3 regions of the Streptomyces sp. NPDC042102 genome follow, and region 1 is predicted to be linked to each of the others. Evidence: riboswitches for the same ligand, from Rfam matches in the RefSeq annotation. Region 1 holds a riboswitch; each other region holds the start of a gene.

Evidence for each region. Region 1 has a riboswitch for cyclic di-AMP ahead of ACZ6KO_RS03180 (M23 family metallopeptidase). Riboswitches for the same ligand answer to the same signal wherever they lie in the genome.
Region 2: it holds a riboswitch for cyclic di-AMP, as region 1 does, so the genes downstream of both, ACZ6KO_RS25300 (transglycosylase family protein) here and ACZ6KO_RS03180 (M23 family metallopeptidase) in region 1, are expected to answer to the same signal.
Region 3: it holds a riboswitch for cyclic di-AMP, as region 1 does, so the genes downstream of both, ACZ6KO_RS00490 (M23 family metallopeptidase) here and ACZ6KO_RS03180 (M23 family metallopeptidase) in region 1, are expected to answer to the same signal.

Annotation. Positions count from the first base shown of each region.
Region 1 covers NZ_JBVJDL010000001.1:766,697-771,762, reverse strand. The annotation lists gene ACZ6KO_RS03190 (MBL fold metallo-hydrolase) at 1-897, opposite strand, end outside; gene ACZ6KO_RS03185 (SGNH/GDSL hydrolase family protein) at 1,048-1,845, opposite strand; gene ACZ6KO_RS03180 (M23 family metallopeptidase) at 2,040-3,041, opposite strand; cyclic di-AMP (ydaO/yuaA leader) riboswitch at 3,044-3,209, opposite strand; gene ACZ6KO_RS03175 (tyrosine-protein phosphatase) at 3,522-4,328, shown strand; gene ACZ6KO_RS03170 (aspartate aminotransferase family protein) at 4,401-5,066, opposite strand, start outside.
Region 2 covers NZ_JBVJDL010000006.1:236,985-242,050, forward strand. The annotation lists gene ACZ6KO_RS25290 (cytochrome P450 family protein) at 1-1,048, shown strand, start outside; gene ACZ6KO_RS25295 (LysM peptidoglycan-binding domain-containing protein) at 1,182-2,252, shown strand; cyclic di-AMP (ydaO/yuaA leader) riboswitch at 2,528-2,700, shown strand; gene ACZ6KO_RS25300 (transglycosylase family protein) at 2,704-3,429, shown strand; gene eno (phosphopyruvate hydratase) at 3,715-5,001, shown strand.
Region 3 covers NZ_JBVJDL010000001.1:122,845-127,910, forward strand. The annotation lists gene ACZ6KO_RS00480 (M16 family metallopeptidase) at 1-724, shown strand, start outside; gene ACZ6KO_RS00485 (M16 family metallopeptidase) at 745-2,127, shown strand; cyclic di-AMP (ydaO/yuaA leader) riboswitch at 2,347-2,505, shown strand; gene ACZ6KO_RS00490 (M23 family metallopeptidase) at 2,519-3,322, shown strand; gene ACZ6KO_RS00495 (GntR family transcriptional regulator) at 3,558-4,223, shown strand; gene ACZ6KO_RS00500 (HPr family phosphocarrier protein) at 4,436-4,717, opposite strand; gene ACZ6KO_RS00505 (bifunctional acetate--CoA ligase family protein/GNAT family N-acetyltransferase) at 4,903-5,066, shown strand, end outside.

The DNA of each region.
Region 1 (5,066 bases):
CAGGTCGAGGTGGGCCTGGACGCCCTCCTGGGGGGTCATGTGGATGTCCGGCCAGTACTCCGAGTACGCGCCGATCTGGATCATCGTGGCGTCGAAGGGCCCGTGCGCGGCCCCGATGTCCTGGAAGCCGGGGAAGTAGCCGGTGTCACCGCTGTGGAAGATGCGGTGCTCGTCGCCCTCGACCACCCAGGACGCCCACAGGGTGTGCTGCTGGTTGCGCAGGCCGCGGCCGCAGAAGTGGCGCGCCGGGGTCGCGGTCAGGGCCAGCCCGTTGATCTTGGTGGACTCGTTCCAGTCCAGTTCGCGCAGCCGGTCGGCCGACACCCCCCACCGCTCCAGGTGCGCGCCGACGCCCAGCGGCACCGCGAAGACGGTGTCCGTACCGGCCAGCGCCTTGATCGTCGGCAGGTCGAGGTGGTCGTAGTGGTCGTGCGAGATCACCACCACGTCCACCGGGCCCAGTGCGGCCAGCGGCACCGGTACGGGGTGCAGTCGCTTGGGGCCGGCGAAGGGGAACGGAGAGCACCGCTCTCCCCACACGGGGTCGAACAGCACGCGCCGCCCGTCGATCTCGGCGAGCACGCTGGAGTGCCCCATCCACGTCAGCCGCAGCCCTGTGACCGGCGGCTTCGCCAGGTCGGCCAGCGTCGTCGGGTGCACCGGAACGGACGCGGCGGGGCCGCGGCGCTGCCGCTGCTCCTTGTGGAAGTAGATCTTGGCGAACTCCCGCATGGAGCCGGAGGGCCTGGTCCGGGCCCCGACCGGGTTCTGGAAGACGCCGTCGGCGAAGTTCGGCGAGCGGCGGATCCGCTCCATGCGCGCGCCGGACGGGTCCGCGCCGAAGGCTTCGGGCCGCAGGTCGCGCAGCCGAGGACGCAAGGGACGGGAGCCGGTCAAGGCGCCTCCTGGGAGGGGAATGGGACAAGGAATGGGACAGGGGGGATCCTGCTCTCTTCGACGTTCCCAACGCACACCGGCCCGGAAGGATTCCGGTTCCGGGCCGGGGCCCGGTCCCGGACCGGGCGGCGCCCCGCCCCGCGCCCGGCGCTACAGCGGCAGCAGGTCCGGCCGCTTGGCCTCCACGTGGTCCCCGGAGGACTCCCCGCGCAGCCGCCGCCCGATCCACGGCACCAGGTACTCGCGCGCCCACTGGATGTTGTCGCGGGTGACCTCGGCGGATCCGCGCGGCTGCTGCGGCGGCCACGGCTGGTCCGGGTCGGCCGGTACCTCGATCCCGAGCACCTGGGCCGCGCGCAGCGCCACCCGGGTGTGCCCCTCCGGGGAGAGGTGCAGCCGGTCGTCGTCCCAGGCCCGCCGGTCCTGTACGGACTTCAGCGACCAGAGGTCGAGCACCGGGCAGTCGTAGCGGTCGGCGATGGCCCGCACGTGCGCGGAGTACGTCGCGACCTTGCCCCGCAGGTGCTTGAGGACCGGCACCCCGCGGGTGTCGAAACCGGTGGTGATCATGACCTGGCCGACGGCTCCGGTGAGGTCGGCCACGGCCGCCTCGAACCGCTCCGCCACGTCGTCGGGGTCGCTGCCGGGCCGGATGATGTCGTTCCCGCCGGCGCAGAAGGTGACGAGGTCCGGCGCGAGCTCCTTGGCCCGCGACACCTGCTCGGCCACGATCTGGTCGAGCAGGCGTCCGCGTACGGCGAGGTTCGCGTACCGGAAGTCGTGCTCGTCGCGCCGGTCGGCCAGCAGTACGGCGAGCCGGTCGGCCCAGCCGACGTAGATTCCCCCGGGTCCCGGGTCCCCCACACCCTCGGTGAAGCTGTCCCCGATCGCCGCGTACGAGCCGATGGTGTCGATGCTGCCGATGGTCCGTCGTGTCGAGTTGTTCATCGTTGTCGTCGCTGCCACGGGACCACATCCTTCACCTCAAGACGTGACCTACGCCACCGTAGGAAGGGGTTGACGGACCGTGATCTATACCACCCGGTCAGGGAGGAATAACAAGGCGTGAGGCCAGGACCCCCCTCGGGCCCTGGCCTCACACGTTTCCCGGAGCCGCCCCCGGAGGGCGGCCGCCGCTGCCGTCAGATGCTCACGCCGTGGGAGCGGAGGTAGGCGAGCGGGTCGACGTCCGAGCCGTAGCTCGGGCCGGTGCGGATCTCGAAGTGCAGGTGCGGGCCGGTGGAGTTGCCGGTCGAACCGGACAGGCCGAGCTGCTGGCCGGCGGTGACGCTCTGGCCGACCGAGACCGACAGCTGCGACAGGTGGGCGTACTGCGAGTAGTGGCCGTCGGCGTGCTTGACGACGACCTCGTTGCCGTACGAGCCGCCCCAGCCGGCGGACACGACGGTGCCCGCGCTGACCGCCTTGACGGAGGTGCCGGAGCGCGCGATGAAGTCGACACCGGTGTGGTAGCCGCTGGACCACATGGCCCCGGAGGCCCGGTAGGCGGTGGAGACGCCGCCGCCGACCGGGGCGACGAAGCCGGCCTTGCCCGGGGCGGCGGCGGTGCCGGAGCCCTGGGCCGGGGTCCGGTCGGCGGAACCCCGCTCGGGGGCGGGCGCGACCGGGGCGGGCGCGGCCGGTGCCGACTCCGGGGCGGACTCGACGGGCGCCGACTCGACCGGGGCCGACTCCGGAGCCGACTCGACGGGGGCCGACTCGACCGGAGCCGACTCGACGGGGGCCGCACCCCGGCCCCCGAGGGTGAGCTCCAGGCCCGGGTGGATCAGCGACGGGTCGGTGCCGACGGCGTCGCGGTTGTCGGCGTAGAGCCGCTCCCAGCCGCCGGAGAGGCCGCGGTTCTCGGCGATGCGCGAGAGGCAGTCGCCCTGGACGACGGTGTAGGTGCTGGGGGCCAGCCGGGGCGCCGCGTGCGCGGGGGCGGCCTGGAGGGCGGCCGGCACCTGCGCCGGGAGCTGGGCCGTGACCGGGGCCTGCGGGGCGGCGGCGGGAGCCCCGGCCGCGTTCGCGCCGGTGGCGCCCATCAGCGGCAGCGCGAGGGCCGCACCGCCCGTACCGGCGGCGACGAAACCGCGGGTCAGGGAGCGGGACTTCGGGCGTCGGTGCTTGCCTTTTCCGGGCATGGCGTTTTCCTCTCCGGCGCCTGCGAGGTGAGCTGTCGGGTTCGGACTGGAGCTGTCCGGCCGTATCGCTACGGCTTCACCCCGAGCCATTCGGATATCAAGATCCGATTCGGCGGGCCTACCTGGTTCCCCCGCTCCTGCCAGCACATGAATAGTCGGGTGCGGTGTCCGGATGGTGGCAGGATTCGGCGGTCCATCCGGATCGGTCGTGAACGTAATCCAGCCATGCCGCGCGAAACAAGCCACGAATTCCCCCACGGATTCCCGTTGATGAGAGTTCGACGGAATTCCGGTCACCCTCCGTCCATTCCGCCGCTTCAACGGCCAGCCGCCGCAGGGAATTCGGCCTCCGCGATCAGGCACTCACGGTCACCGTATGATCCTGCTCACGGGGGTGGGAGGCGATCTCCCTTCTCTCCCGGGCACGTTGGGGCCAAGCAGTGCAATTCGGACAACCGCGACGATACGGAGGGGACGCTCGTGACCCAGCAGATACCTCGGACCCGGCCCACGGAGCCGGAACTGACCGGCATACGCAACTTCCGCGACGTGGGCGGGCTGCCGACCACCGACGGGGGGCAGGTCGGTACGGGGCGATTGTTCCGAAGCGGACATCTCGCCCATGCCACCGAAACCGACGCAGAATTCCTCGCGTCGCTCGGCCTCCACACCGTCTTCGATTTCCGCAACGCGGCCGACCACGCCCTCGAGGGGCCCGACGTGGAACTTCCGGGTGTACGGAATGTGAACATTCCCCTCTCCGACCCGGCGGACGGCAAGGAGTTCTGGAAGATGGTGCGCGACGGCGACCTCGGCCAGCTGCGCGATCTGCTCGGCGAGGGCCGGGCGGCCGACCGGATGACGCGGTCGTACCGCGAGATCATCACCCGGCGCACCGCCGAGCACAGCCGCGTCCTGCACGCCCTCGCCGAGGACAGCGTGCCCGCCCTCATGCACTGCGCGGCCGGCAAGGACCGGGCCGGGCTCTCGGTCGCCGTCACCCTCCTCGCGGTGGGCGTCGAGCGCGACGCGATCGTGGCGGACTACCTGGAGTCGAACGCCCCGCACCGCCGCTACCGGGTACGCCGTGGCAGCGAGGCGCCCGAGGCGCGCTCGCCCGAGGTGATGGAGCTGCTGGCCCCGCTCTTCGACGCCCGCGCCGAGTACCTGACCGAGGCCTTCGACGCCATCGAGGAGACCTGGGGCGGCGTGCCGGCCTACCTGGGCGAGGGCCTCGGGCTCGCCCCCGAGACCCTCGCCCGGCTGCGCGAGAAGCTCCTCGTCTGACGCTCACGGCCCGCGCGGGAGGCAGCGCTCACGACCCGCGCGGGAGGCAGCGCCGTCACCGCTGTGCGTCAGTCAGCGCTGTGCGGCGGCCTGCTTCACCAGCGTCCGGCCGAAGTCCCACATCAGCGAGCCCCCGCCGTGCGCGTCGTCCATGACCGCCCGGAAGGCGGTCACGAAGCGGTCCACGTCGGCCTCGTCCACGACGAGCGGCGGGATCAGCTTGATGACCTCCAGATGATCTCCGGAGACCTGGGTCAGGATCCGGTGCTTCTGCAGCAGCGGCACCACGACCATCTGCGCGAACAGCCCCTTGCGGGCCGCCTGGAGCATCGTCCAGCGGCTGCGCAGGCCCAGCGAGGAGGGCCGGCCGAACTCGATGCCGATCATCAGGCCGCGCCCGCGCACCTCGTGCAGCAGCTCGTACTCGGGCACGAGCGCCGCGAGCCGCCCGCGCAAGGAGTCGCCCACCTCCCGGGCGCGGGCGACGAGCGACTCGTTCTCCATCACCGACAGCACCGCGAGTCCGGCCGCCATCGCCTGTGCGTTGGAGCCGAAACTCGCCGAGTGGACCAGCACCCGGTCCATGGACGAGTAGACCTTCTTGAAGATCCAGTCCTTGCCCAGGGTGGCGCCCACGGGGACGTAGCCGCCGGAGAGCGCCTTGGCCACGCACACCAGATCCGGCTCCACGCCCGGTTCGTTCTGGTAGGCGTAGAAATCGCCGGTACGCCCCAGTCC
Region 2 (5,066 bases), on a different contig from region 1:
GGCGCACCACGCGGAGCCGGCGCACGCCAAGGGCAAGACGGGCATTCCGGGCGAGCGCAAGGCCGAGCTGATGACCCATCTGCTCAACATCGACCCGCCGGACCACACCCGGCTGCGGCGGCTGGTCTCGAAGGCGTTCACCCCGCGCCGGGTCGCCGAATTCACCCCGCGGGTGCAGGAACTGACGGACCATCTCATCGACGGTTTCGCGAGCCGGGGTGAAGCGGATCTCATCCACGAGTTCGCCTTCCCGCTCCCCATCTACGCCATCTGCGAGATGCTCGGCGTACCGCGCGAGGACCAGGACGACTTCCGCGACTGGGCCGGGATGATGATCCGGCACGGCGGCGGTCCGCGCGGCGGCGTCGCCCGGTCCGTGAAGCAGATGCGGACCTACCTGGTCGACCTCATCCATCGCAAAAGGGATGATCCGGGCGATGACCTGATTTCCGGTCTGATCCGGGCGAGCGACCACGGTGAGCACCTGACGGAGAACGAGGCCGCCGCCATGGCCTTCATCCTCCTCTTCGCCGGCTTCGAGACGACCGTCAACCTCATCGGCAACGGCGTCCACTCCCTCTTCATGAACCCCGGCGAGCGCGCCCGCCTCGAGGCCTCCCTCGCCGCCGGGGAGAGCGAGCTGCTCGCCACCGGGGTCGAGGAGCTGCTGCGCTACGACGGCCCGGTGGAGCTGGCCACCTGGCGGTTCGCCACCCGCCCGCTGACCCTCGGCGGCCAGGACATCGCGGCCGGCGACCCGGTCCTGGTCGTGCTCGCGGCCGCCGACCGGGACCCGGAACGCTTCGCCGCGCCCGACACCCTGGACCTCGCGCGCACCGACAACCAGCACCTCGGATACGGCCACGGCATCCACTACTGCCTGGGCGCGCCGCTGGCCCGGCTGGAGGGGCAGACGGCGCTGGCGACTTTGCTGACGCGTCTGCCGGATCTCGAGCTCGCCGTGGACCCTTCGGAGCTGCGCTGGCGCGGCGGGCTCATCATGCGTGGCCTGCGCACCCTTCCGGTCCGCTTCACTCCCCGCAATTAACTGACCTGGCGTCACCAATGTGACCTTCGCGTTATCTGCGCTGCATCGACTTGTGACAAGCGTTCGAGGAGCGCTAGGTTCCACGTCACCCCTCACCGGGTGTGTTTTGCCGTCACGCGAAAGGTCCACCCTCATGCGTTCCGGGAACGGCCGTCATCGGCGCCCCCGTCAGGCTCCCGCCATCGTCGTCACCGCCGGGGTCACGGGCTCCGCGCTCGCCCTGCCGCTGCTGGCGGCCACCAGCGCGACCGCTGCGGAGACCACCACGTGGGACAAGGTCGCCGAGTGCGAGAGCGGCGGCACGTGGAGCGCCAACTTCGGCAGCGAAGCGTACGGCGGCCTGCAGTTCACGCTGGAGCAGTGGAAGAACGCGGGCGGGCTGGCCTACGCCGAGCGCCCCGACCTCGCCAGCCGCTCCCAGCAGATAGCCATCGCCGAGCGGGTGCTGGCCTCCCAGGGCCCCCAGGCGTGGCCGGTGTGCGCGCAGAAGGCGGGCCTGGTCCAGCACGGCCCGGCCGCCGATGTGGACCCCGGCGAGCCCGGCGCCGCCCGCTCGGTCGACCCGACCCCGCTGCGCCCCTCCGAGGGATCCGGCGACGTCCCGCGGATCCCCGGCCACTCGGCCGGCCCCTCGGTCCCGGCGACCACCCCGCCGGTCAACGAGCCGCTGCTGCCCACGGCGCCCGGAATGCCCGGACTGCCCGTCATGCCCGCCCCGGACGTGACCTCGTCGCCCTCGGAGCTGCCTCCGGTGACGCCGCCCGCCACCCCGGGCACCCCCGGGACTCCGGGAACCCCTGGGACTCCGGGCACCCCCGGGACTCCCGGCACCCCCGGCGTCTCCACCGACCCGGCCGCCCCGACGGTCCCGGCCGTCCCCACCGCCCCGGCCACCCCGGGCACCCCGGTCGACCCCACCGCCCCGGCGAGCGGCACGACCGCGCCGGGCAACGCGCCGACGCCGGACTCCGCCGGGGGCACCGGACGCCACCGCGGCGCCCCGGCCGCCGAGAGTCCGGCCGCCCCCGGACCCGCGCCGGAACCGACGTACACGGTGAAGCCGGGTGACAACCTGGCGGACATCGCGGACGCCAACGGCCTCAAGGGCGGCTGGAACGCCCTTTACAAGGCCAACGAGCAGGTCATCGGCAAGGACGCGGACCTGATCAAGCCCGGACAGAATCTGGATGTAACCCCGAAATAGGGGCACTTCGGGCGGGTGGAAACGCCCCAATGTCCGTTTCGTGTAAGTGAGACATGCGTCTCTTCCGGTCAACTGGCGTGTCTCGTTTGTGGAATGCCGCAAACCCGCCCCTCACCTGCGCAAACATCCTTTTCAGGAGTGCAAGTAGGGGCGGTTTCCGGCGAATACGCTCGTTGAACATCGGGCGGAGACCTGTCTACCTTCTGAATCGCTCGCCACCGCGGGCCCCTTCGACCGCATCGCCGAATCCTGCCGGCGGACGGAGGGAACAGTCGTCGCGTCAAGCGCCGAAGGCAGGAGCGGGGGACCCAAGGTAGGTGCCGGGACCGGCCATTGAGAGATGGTCACGGGAACGGCTAGGGGTTAAGCCGCGCGCTAGGTCGCGCGGCCGGGCAACTCACTCGCCCGAACCCGACAGCTCACCTCGCAGGCGTCGGTGAGGAGAAGTTCCATGCTGCTTTCCGGCAAGGGCAAGCACCGCCGCGCCTCCAAGGCGACCCGCATCGTCACGCTCGCCGGTGTCACCGGTGCCGCGATCGCCGCCCCGCTGATGGCCGCGGGCACCGCGAACGCCGCCACCGCCTCGCAGTGGGACGCCGTCGCCGCGTGCGAGTCCGGCGGCAACTGGTCCATCAACACCGGCAACGGCTACTACGGCGGCCTGCAGTTCTCCGCCTCCACCTGGGCCGGCTTCGGCGGCAAGGCGTACGCCCCGCAGGCCAACCAGGCCACCAAGGCGCAGCAGATAGCCATCGCCGAGAAGGTCCTCAAGGGCCAGGGCAAGGGCGCCTGGCCGCACTGCGGCAAGGGCCTGACCAGCGCGGCCTACAACGGCGGCGGCACCCAGACGCCGACCACCAAGCCGAAGACCGAGACCAAGAAGACCGAGACCAAGAAGACGGAGACGAAGGCCGCGGCGCCGAAGAAGGAGACCCCGCGCTCCGAGGCCCCGGTCACCCGCTCCGAGCGCGCGGCCACCCCGGCGCCGGCCTCCAAGCCCGCCCCGGCCCCGCTGACCGGCAACGGCTCCTACGAGGTCAAGGCCGGCGACACCCTCAGCACCATCGCCGAGGCCCACGGCGTCAAGGGCGGCTGGCAGCAGCTGTTCGAGCTGAACAAGGACATCGTCAAGGACGCGGACCTGATCTTCCCCGGCCAGAAGCTGAAGATCGGCTGAACCACGGTGCAACACTCGCGGTCCTGACCGCGAAACGTTCGCCACACGCGTATCTCCCCGCCGCCCGGCGCGTCTCCCCTCACGCGCCGGGCGGCGGCGTGTTTCCGGACGGAACGCCTGTTGATCATGGGTCTTATGTGGCGGAACACGGGTATTCGGACCCTTTTTCGTCCCAGGGGGCGGGCGGTCGGCGGGCCGACTGCCCGGATCCGGTTAGGCTCTAGTGCGGCAGGGCCGTCCCACGGCCCCCGCCCCCGCACACCCAGCGTCACATCCCAGAAGGAGATGCTCGTGCCGTCCATCGACGTCGTCGTAGCCCGGGAAATCCTGGACTCCCGAGGCAACCCCACGGTCGAGGTCGAGGTGGGCCTCGACGACGGCAGCACCGGCCGTGCTGCCGTTCCGTCCGGCGCCTCCACCGGTGCCTTCGAGGCCATTGAGCTCCGCGACGGCGACCCGAACCGCTACATGGGCAAGGGCGTCGAGAAGGCCGTCCTCGCGGTCATCGAGCAGATCGGCCCCGAGCTCGTCGGCTACGACGCCACCGAGCAGCGCCTGATCGACCAGGCCATGTTCGACCTGGACGCCACCGACAACAAGGGCTCCCTCGGCGCCAACGCCATCCTCGGCGTCTCCCTCGCCGTCGCGCACGCCGCGTCCGAGGCCTCGGACCTCCCGCTCTTCCGCTACCTCGGCGGCCCGAACGCGCACCTGCTGCCCGTTCCGATGATGAACATCCTCAACGGTGGGTCGCACGCCGACTCCAACGTGGACATCCAGGAGTTCATGATCGCGCCGATCGGCGCCGAGTCCTTCTCCGAAGCCCTGCGTTGGGGCGCCGAGGTCTACCACACCCTCAAGAAGGTCCTGCACACCAAGGGCCTGTCCACCGGCCTGGGCGACGAGGGCGGCTTCGCCCCGAACCTGGAGTCCAACCGCGCTGCGCTCGACCTCATCGTCGAGGCCATCAAGCAGGCCGGCTACACCCCGGGCAAGGACATCGCGCTCGCGCTCGACGTCGCCGCGTCCGAGTTCTACAAGGACGGCAAGTACGAGTTCGAGGGCCAGTCCCGCTCGGCCGCCGAGATGACCGAGTACTACGCGGAGCTCGTTGCCGCGTACCCGCTGGTCTCCATCGAGGACCCGCTGTTCGAGGACGACTGGGCCGGCTGGAAGACCATCACCGACAAGCTGGGCTCCAAGGTCCAGATCGTCGGCGACGACCTCTTCGTCACCAACCCCGAGCGTCTGGCCCGCGGCATCGAGGAGGGCTCCGCCAACGCCCTGCTCGTGAAGGTGAACCAGATCGGTTCGCTGACCGAGACCCTCGACGCCGTCGAGATGGCCCAGCGCAACGGCTTCAAGTGCATGATGTCGCACCGCTCCGGTGAGACCGAGGACGTCACCATCGCCGACCTCGCCGTCGCCGTGAACTGCGGCCAGATCAAGACCGGCGCCCCGGCCCGCTCGGACCGCGTCGCCAAGTACAACCAGCTGCTGCGCATCGAGGAGATCCTCGACGACGCCGCCGTGTACGCGGGCCGCAGCGCGTTCCCCCGCTTCAAGGGCTGACACCCAGTCGGGTCCGGCGCCCCGCGCCCGCGCCTGATGGGCTGACACCTTCAGCGCCTCCGTAC
Region 3 (5,066 bases), 640 kb from region 1:
CGAGCGGACGCTCGCCTGGATCGAGAAGTACTTCGGCACCATCCCCTCCCACGACGGCAAGCAGCCGCCGCGCGACGGGACGCTCCCCGACATCATCGGCGAGCAGCTGCGCCACGAGATCGTCGAAGAGGTCCCGGCCCGCGCGCTGATGGCCGCCTACCGGCTGCCGCACGACGGCACCCGCGAGTGCGACGCCGCGGACGTGGCGCTGACCATCCTGGGCGGCGGCGAGTCCTCCCGCCTGCACAACCGGCTGGTCCGCCGCGACCAGAGCGCCGTCGCGGCGGGCTTCGGCATGCTGCGGCTGGCCGGCGCGCCCTCCCTGGGCTGGCTGGACGTGAAGACCTCGGGCGGCATCGAGGTGCCCGCCATCGAGGCGGCCGTGGACGAGGAGCTCGCGCGGTTCGCCGCCGAGGGCCCGACGGCCGAGGAGATGGAGCGCGCCCAGGCGCAGCTGGAGCGCGAGTGGCTGGACCGGCTGAGCACGGTGGCCGGCCGCGCCGACGAACTGTGCCGGTTCGCGGTGCTGTTCGGTGACCCGCAGCTGGCGCTGACCGCCGTCCAGCGGGTCCTGGACATCACCGCCGAGGAGGTGCAGGCCGTGGCCGCCGCCCGGCTGCGCCCCGACAACCGCGCGGTGCTGGTGTACGAGCCGCTGGCGGCCGAAGACGCCGAGGACGCCGCGGCCGACGAGAACGACGAGAACGAGGGGGCGCAGCAGTGACCGCCGAGCCCGCAGTGACGATGACCTTCCACCCGCAGCCCGCCGCAGGCGAGGCCAGGCCGTGGGCCTTCCCCGCGCCCGAGCGCGGCGCGCTGGACAACGGCCTGACCGTGCTGCGCTGCCACCGGCCCGGCCAGCAGGTGGTGGCCGTCGAGATCATGCTCGACGCCCCGCTGGACGCCGAGCCCGAGGGCCTGGACGGCGTGGCCACGATCATGGCCCGCGCGCTGTCCGAGGGCACCGACAAGCACTCCGCCGAGGAGTTCGCCGCAGAGCTGGAGCGCTGCGGCGCCACCCTCGACGCGCACGCCGACCACCCGGGCGTCCGGGTCTCCCTGGAGGTCCCGGCCTCCCGGCTGCCCAAGGCGCTCGGCCTGCTCGCCGAGGCGCTGCGCGCGCCCGCCTTCGCCGACAGCGAGGTGGACCGCCTGGTGCGCAACCGCCTCGACGAGATCCCGCACGAGCTGGCCAACCCGCAGCGCCGCGCCGCCAAGCAGCTCTCCAAGGAGCTCTTCCCGGCCTCCCTGCGGATGTCCCGTCCGCGCCAGGGCACCGAGGAGACGGTCGCCCGGATCGACGCCGCGGCCGTCCGCGCCTTCTACGAGGCCCACGTCCGCCCCGCCACGGCCACCGCCGTCATCGTCGGCGACTACGCCGGCACCGACCTGGACGCCGTCCTCGCGGACACCCTGGGCGGCTGGACCGGCGGCACCGCCGCCGCCCGCCCGGTCCCGCAGATCTCCGCCGACGACACCGGCCGCGTGGTCATCGTGGACCGCCCCGGCGCGGTCCAGACGCAGCTGCTGATCGGCCGGATCGGGCCGGACCGGCACGACCGCGTCTGGGCGGCCCAGCTGCTCGGCACGTACTGCCTGGGCGGCACGCTCACCTCCCGCCTGGACAAGGTGCTGCGCGAGGAGAAGGGCTACACCTACGGCGTGCGCTCCTTCGGCCAGGTGCTGCGCTCCACCGCGCCGTCCTCGCCCGGCGGCGCCACGGGCGCGTCCATGCTGGCCATCAGCGGCTCCGTGGACACCCCCAACACCGGCCCGGCGCTGGACGACCTGTGGAAGGTGCTGCGCACCCTCGCGGAGGGCGGCCTGACCGACGCCGAGCGGGACGTGGCGGTGCAGAACCTGGTGGGCGTGGCCCCGCTGAAGTTCGAGACGGCCGCCTCGGTCGCCGCCACCCTCGCCGACCAGGTCGAGCAGCAGCTCCCCGACGACTACCAGGCGCAGTTGTACGCCCGGCTGGCCGAGACCGGCACCGTGGAGGCGACCTCCGCGGTGGTCAGCGCCTTCCCGGCGGACCGGCTGGTGACGGTCCTGGTGGGGGACGCCTCGCAGATCGAGGAGCCGGTGCGCGCGCTCGGCATCGGTGAGGTCACCGTCGTCTCCAACTGACGCGGTGTCCGACGCGGCGGCTGACGCCGTATCACCAAGGGGCCCCGGCGGGTTGTCCGCCGGGGCCCCTTGTGCGCTCAATGTCCGGTTGGTGGTGAGGTTGCTCGTATGTGATGTGGCGTACGCAACAAAAGCGCTCGTCTGTTTGGCGATCGGCTGATGATCCGCCTAGCGTCGGGCGTGCTGTCCGTCAGTTGTGTCCGCCGCACCCGCGGCACCGGGCAGCGATCGCCGAGTCCCCGTCAGGCGCGAGCCTGGGGAGCCGGGGACCCACATCAGTCCCTGGGGTGAATCGGACCGCCTCGTCAGAGGGGGCCCGTAGGAGACCTTCCTGCTCCGAACCCGTCAGCTAACCCGGTAGGCGAGAAGGAAGGAAAGGACCAGCCTTTTCATGGCGTTTGGCAGCAGCACCAGCCGTGCCACCGGTAAGCACCGTGGTGGTAGCCGTCTGAGCCGCAAGACCGCAGGCATCGCCGGGATCGCCGCCCTCGCCACGACGGGCGTCGTCGGCACGCTGGCCGCCCCGGCCTTCGCCGCGGACAACAACTCCTCCGCCCCGCAGGACACCGGCCTGAACAACGTGGTCGTCGCGGACGAGCTCGCGGGCGACCTCGAGACCCAGGCCGCCTCCCAGCAGCACGCCGCCGAGGTCGCCGCCGCCAAGGCGCAGGCCGAGGCCGACGCGAAGCAGAAGGCCGCCGAGGCCAAGCGCCTGGCCGAGGCCAAGGCGAAGGCCGAGCGCGAGGCCAAGGAGCGCGCGGCCCGCGAGGAGGAGCGCAAGCGCCTCAACACCTTCGTCTCGCCGCTGGACGACTCCTACGTCAGCACCAGCTACGGGGCCGGCGGCGGCATGTGGTCCTCCGGCAGCCACACCGGCATCGACTTCCACGCGGCCTCCGGCACCTCCGTCCGCGCGGTCGGCGCCGGCGTCATCGTCGAGGCCGGCTACGGCGGCGCGTACGGCAACAACGTCGTCATCAAGCACAACGACGGCACCTACACCCAGTACGCCCACCTGTCCTCGCTGAGCGTCTCGGCCGGCCAGCAGGTCACCCCGGGCCAGCAGATCGGCCTGTCCGGCTCCACCGGCAACTCCAGTGGCCCGCACCTGCACTTCGAGGCCCGCACCGGCTCCGGCTACGGCTCGGACATCGACCCGGTCGCCTACCTGCGCTCGCACGGCGTCCGCGTCTGATCCTGCGGCCGCGCGGCGGCCCACCGCTTCCTCGTAGACCCCGGCTCCCCGAGCCGGGGTCTTCGCGTTGCGTGCGCCGCGCGCGCCGCGCCACCCCCGTCGCGCAAGCCGGCCCGCCGCCACCCTTTCCGATTTCCGTCGCTTATTGCGCCGTATTTTCCTTCCGCGCTCGGAAACTGCGGCGCATTGTCATAGAGTCGCAGTCATGACGTTGGCTCAGGGCGGAGGTCCGGCATTGCGTATTCCCGCGCACGCGGTCTGCACCGCAATCCGTGACGACATCGTCTCCGGTGTATTCGAGCCCGGCGGCAGACTCACCGAGGACCTGCTCGCCCGCCGGTACGGCGTCTCCCGCGTCCCGGTCCGCGAGGCGCTGCGCACCCTGCAGTCCGAGGGCTTCGTCACCACCCGGCGGCACGCCGGCGCCTGTGTCGCGGAGCCGACCGAGCAGGAGGCGGCGGACTTCCTGGAGGTCCGGATGCTGCTGGAGCCGCTGGCGGCCTCCCGCGCCGCCCGGCGGCGCACCGAGGCCCACCTCAAGGTGCTGCGCGGGCTGGTCCGGCTCGGCCAGGAGCGGGCCAGGCGCGGCCAGGGGGAGGATCTGCGGTCCCTGGGCGGCTGGTTCCACGAGACGCTCGTCCAGGCCTCCGGCAGCCCCGGGCTCATCGCCCTGCTCACCCAGCTGCGCCACAAGGTCGCCTGGATGTACGCCGTGGAGCCGCCCGCGCGGCCCGCGGAGTCCTGGGCGGAGCACGGTGCGATCGTGGACGCGGTGGCCCGTGGCGACGCCGAGCGGGCGCGGGCGCTGACCGCCCTGCACGCGGACCGGGCGGCCGCGGCCCACCGGCTGCGTGTGAGGACTCCGCAACATCCCGTCAACACGGCGAGCGGCCGCCTTTAACAAAGGCCGTATACAAAGGACGGATATCGCGGGTGCCGCGGCCGGGATCGATATACGCCGCTACGCCCGCGCGAATTCCAGGAATTCCTGCCGCGCCCGGAGAAAGCCGGGAGAAGCCGGCCGGGCCGGGAAAGCGAAACGGCGGAGCCGCGGCACCGGTATTCCGGGCGCCGCGGCTCCGCCGCACGCGTACACGGGCCGAACCCGAAGGGTCAGACGGTCTCGGGGAGCTCCTCGAGGCCCTCGGCGACCAGCTTCGCGAGGCGGTCGAGCGCGATCTCCGCGCCCTCGGCGTCCGAAGCCAGGACGATCTCCTCGCCGCCCTGGGCGCCCAGGCCCAGCACCGCGAGCATGGAACCGGCGTTGACCGGGTTGCCCTCCGCCTTCGCGATGGTCACCGGGACGCCGGAAGCCGTGGCCGCACGGACGAAGATCGAGGCGGGACGAGCGTGCAGGCCCTCGGCCCAGCCGACGTTGACGCGGCGCTCTGCCATGGTGATGCCCTTCAGGTTTCAGCGGTTGTCTAGACCAGTCTCTCACGGCGCCCGGAATGCTCCGACCGGCCTTCGGCCCGGACGTCCCGCCGTTCGGCCTTCCCCAGCTTGCACCCGTTTGTTCCTCTTTGTCGTACGCGCCGCGCGGGAGCAGATCCGGCCCGTCCGGCCTTAGGGTGTGCCCCATGACCACCGCGTCGGACCCCTCGTACCCGGCCCACTGGGAAGCGGACGTCGTGCTGCGCGACGGCGGCACCGCCCGTATCCGCCCCATCACGCCCGAGGACGCGGGCCGCCTGGTCAGCTTCTACGAGCAGGTCTCCGACGAGTCCAAGTACTACCGGTTCTT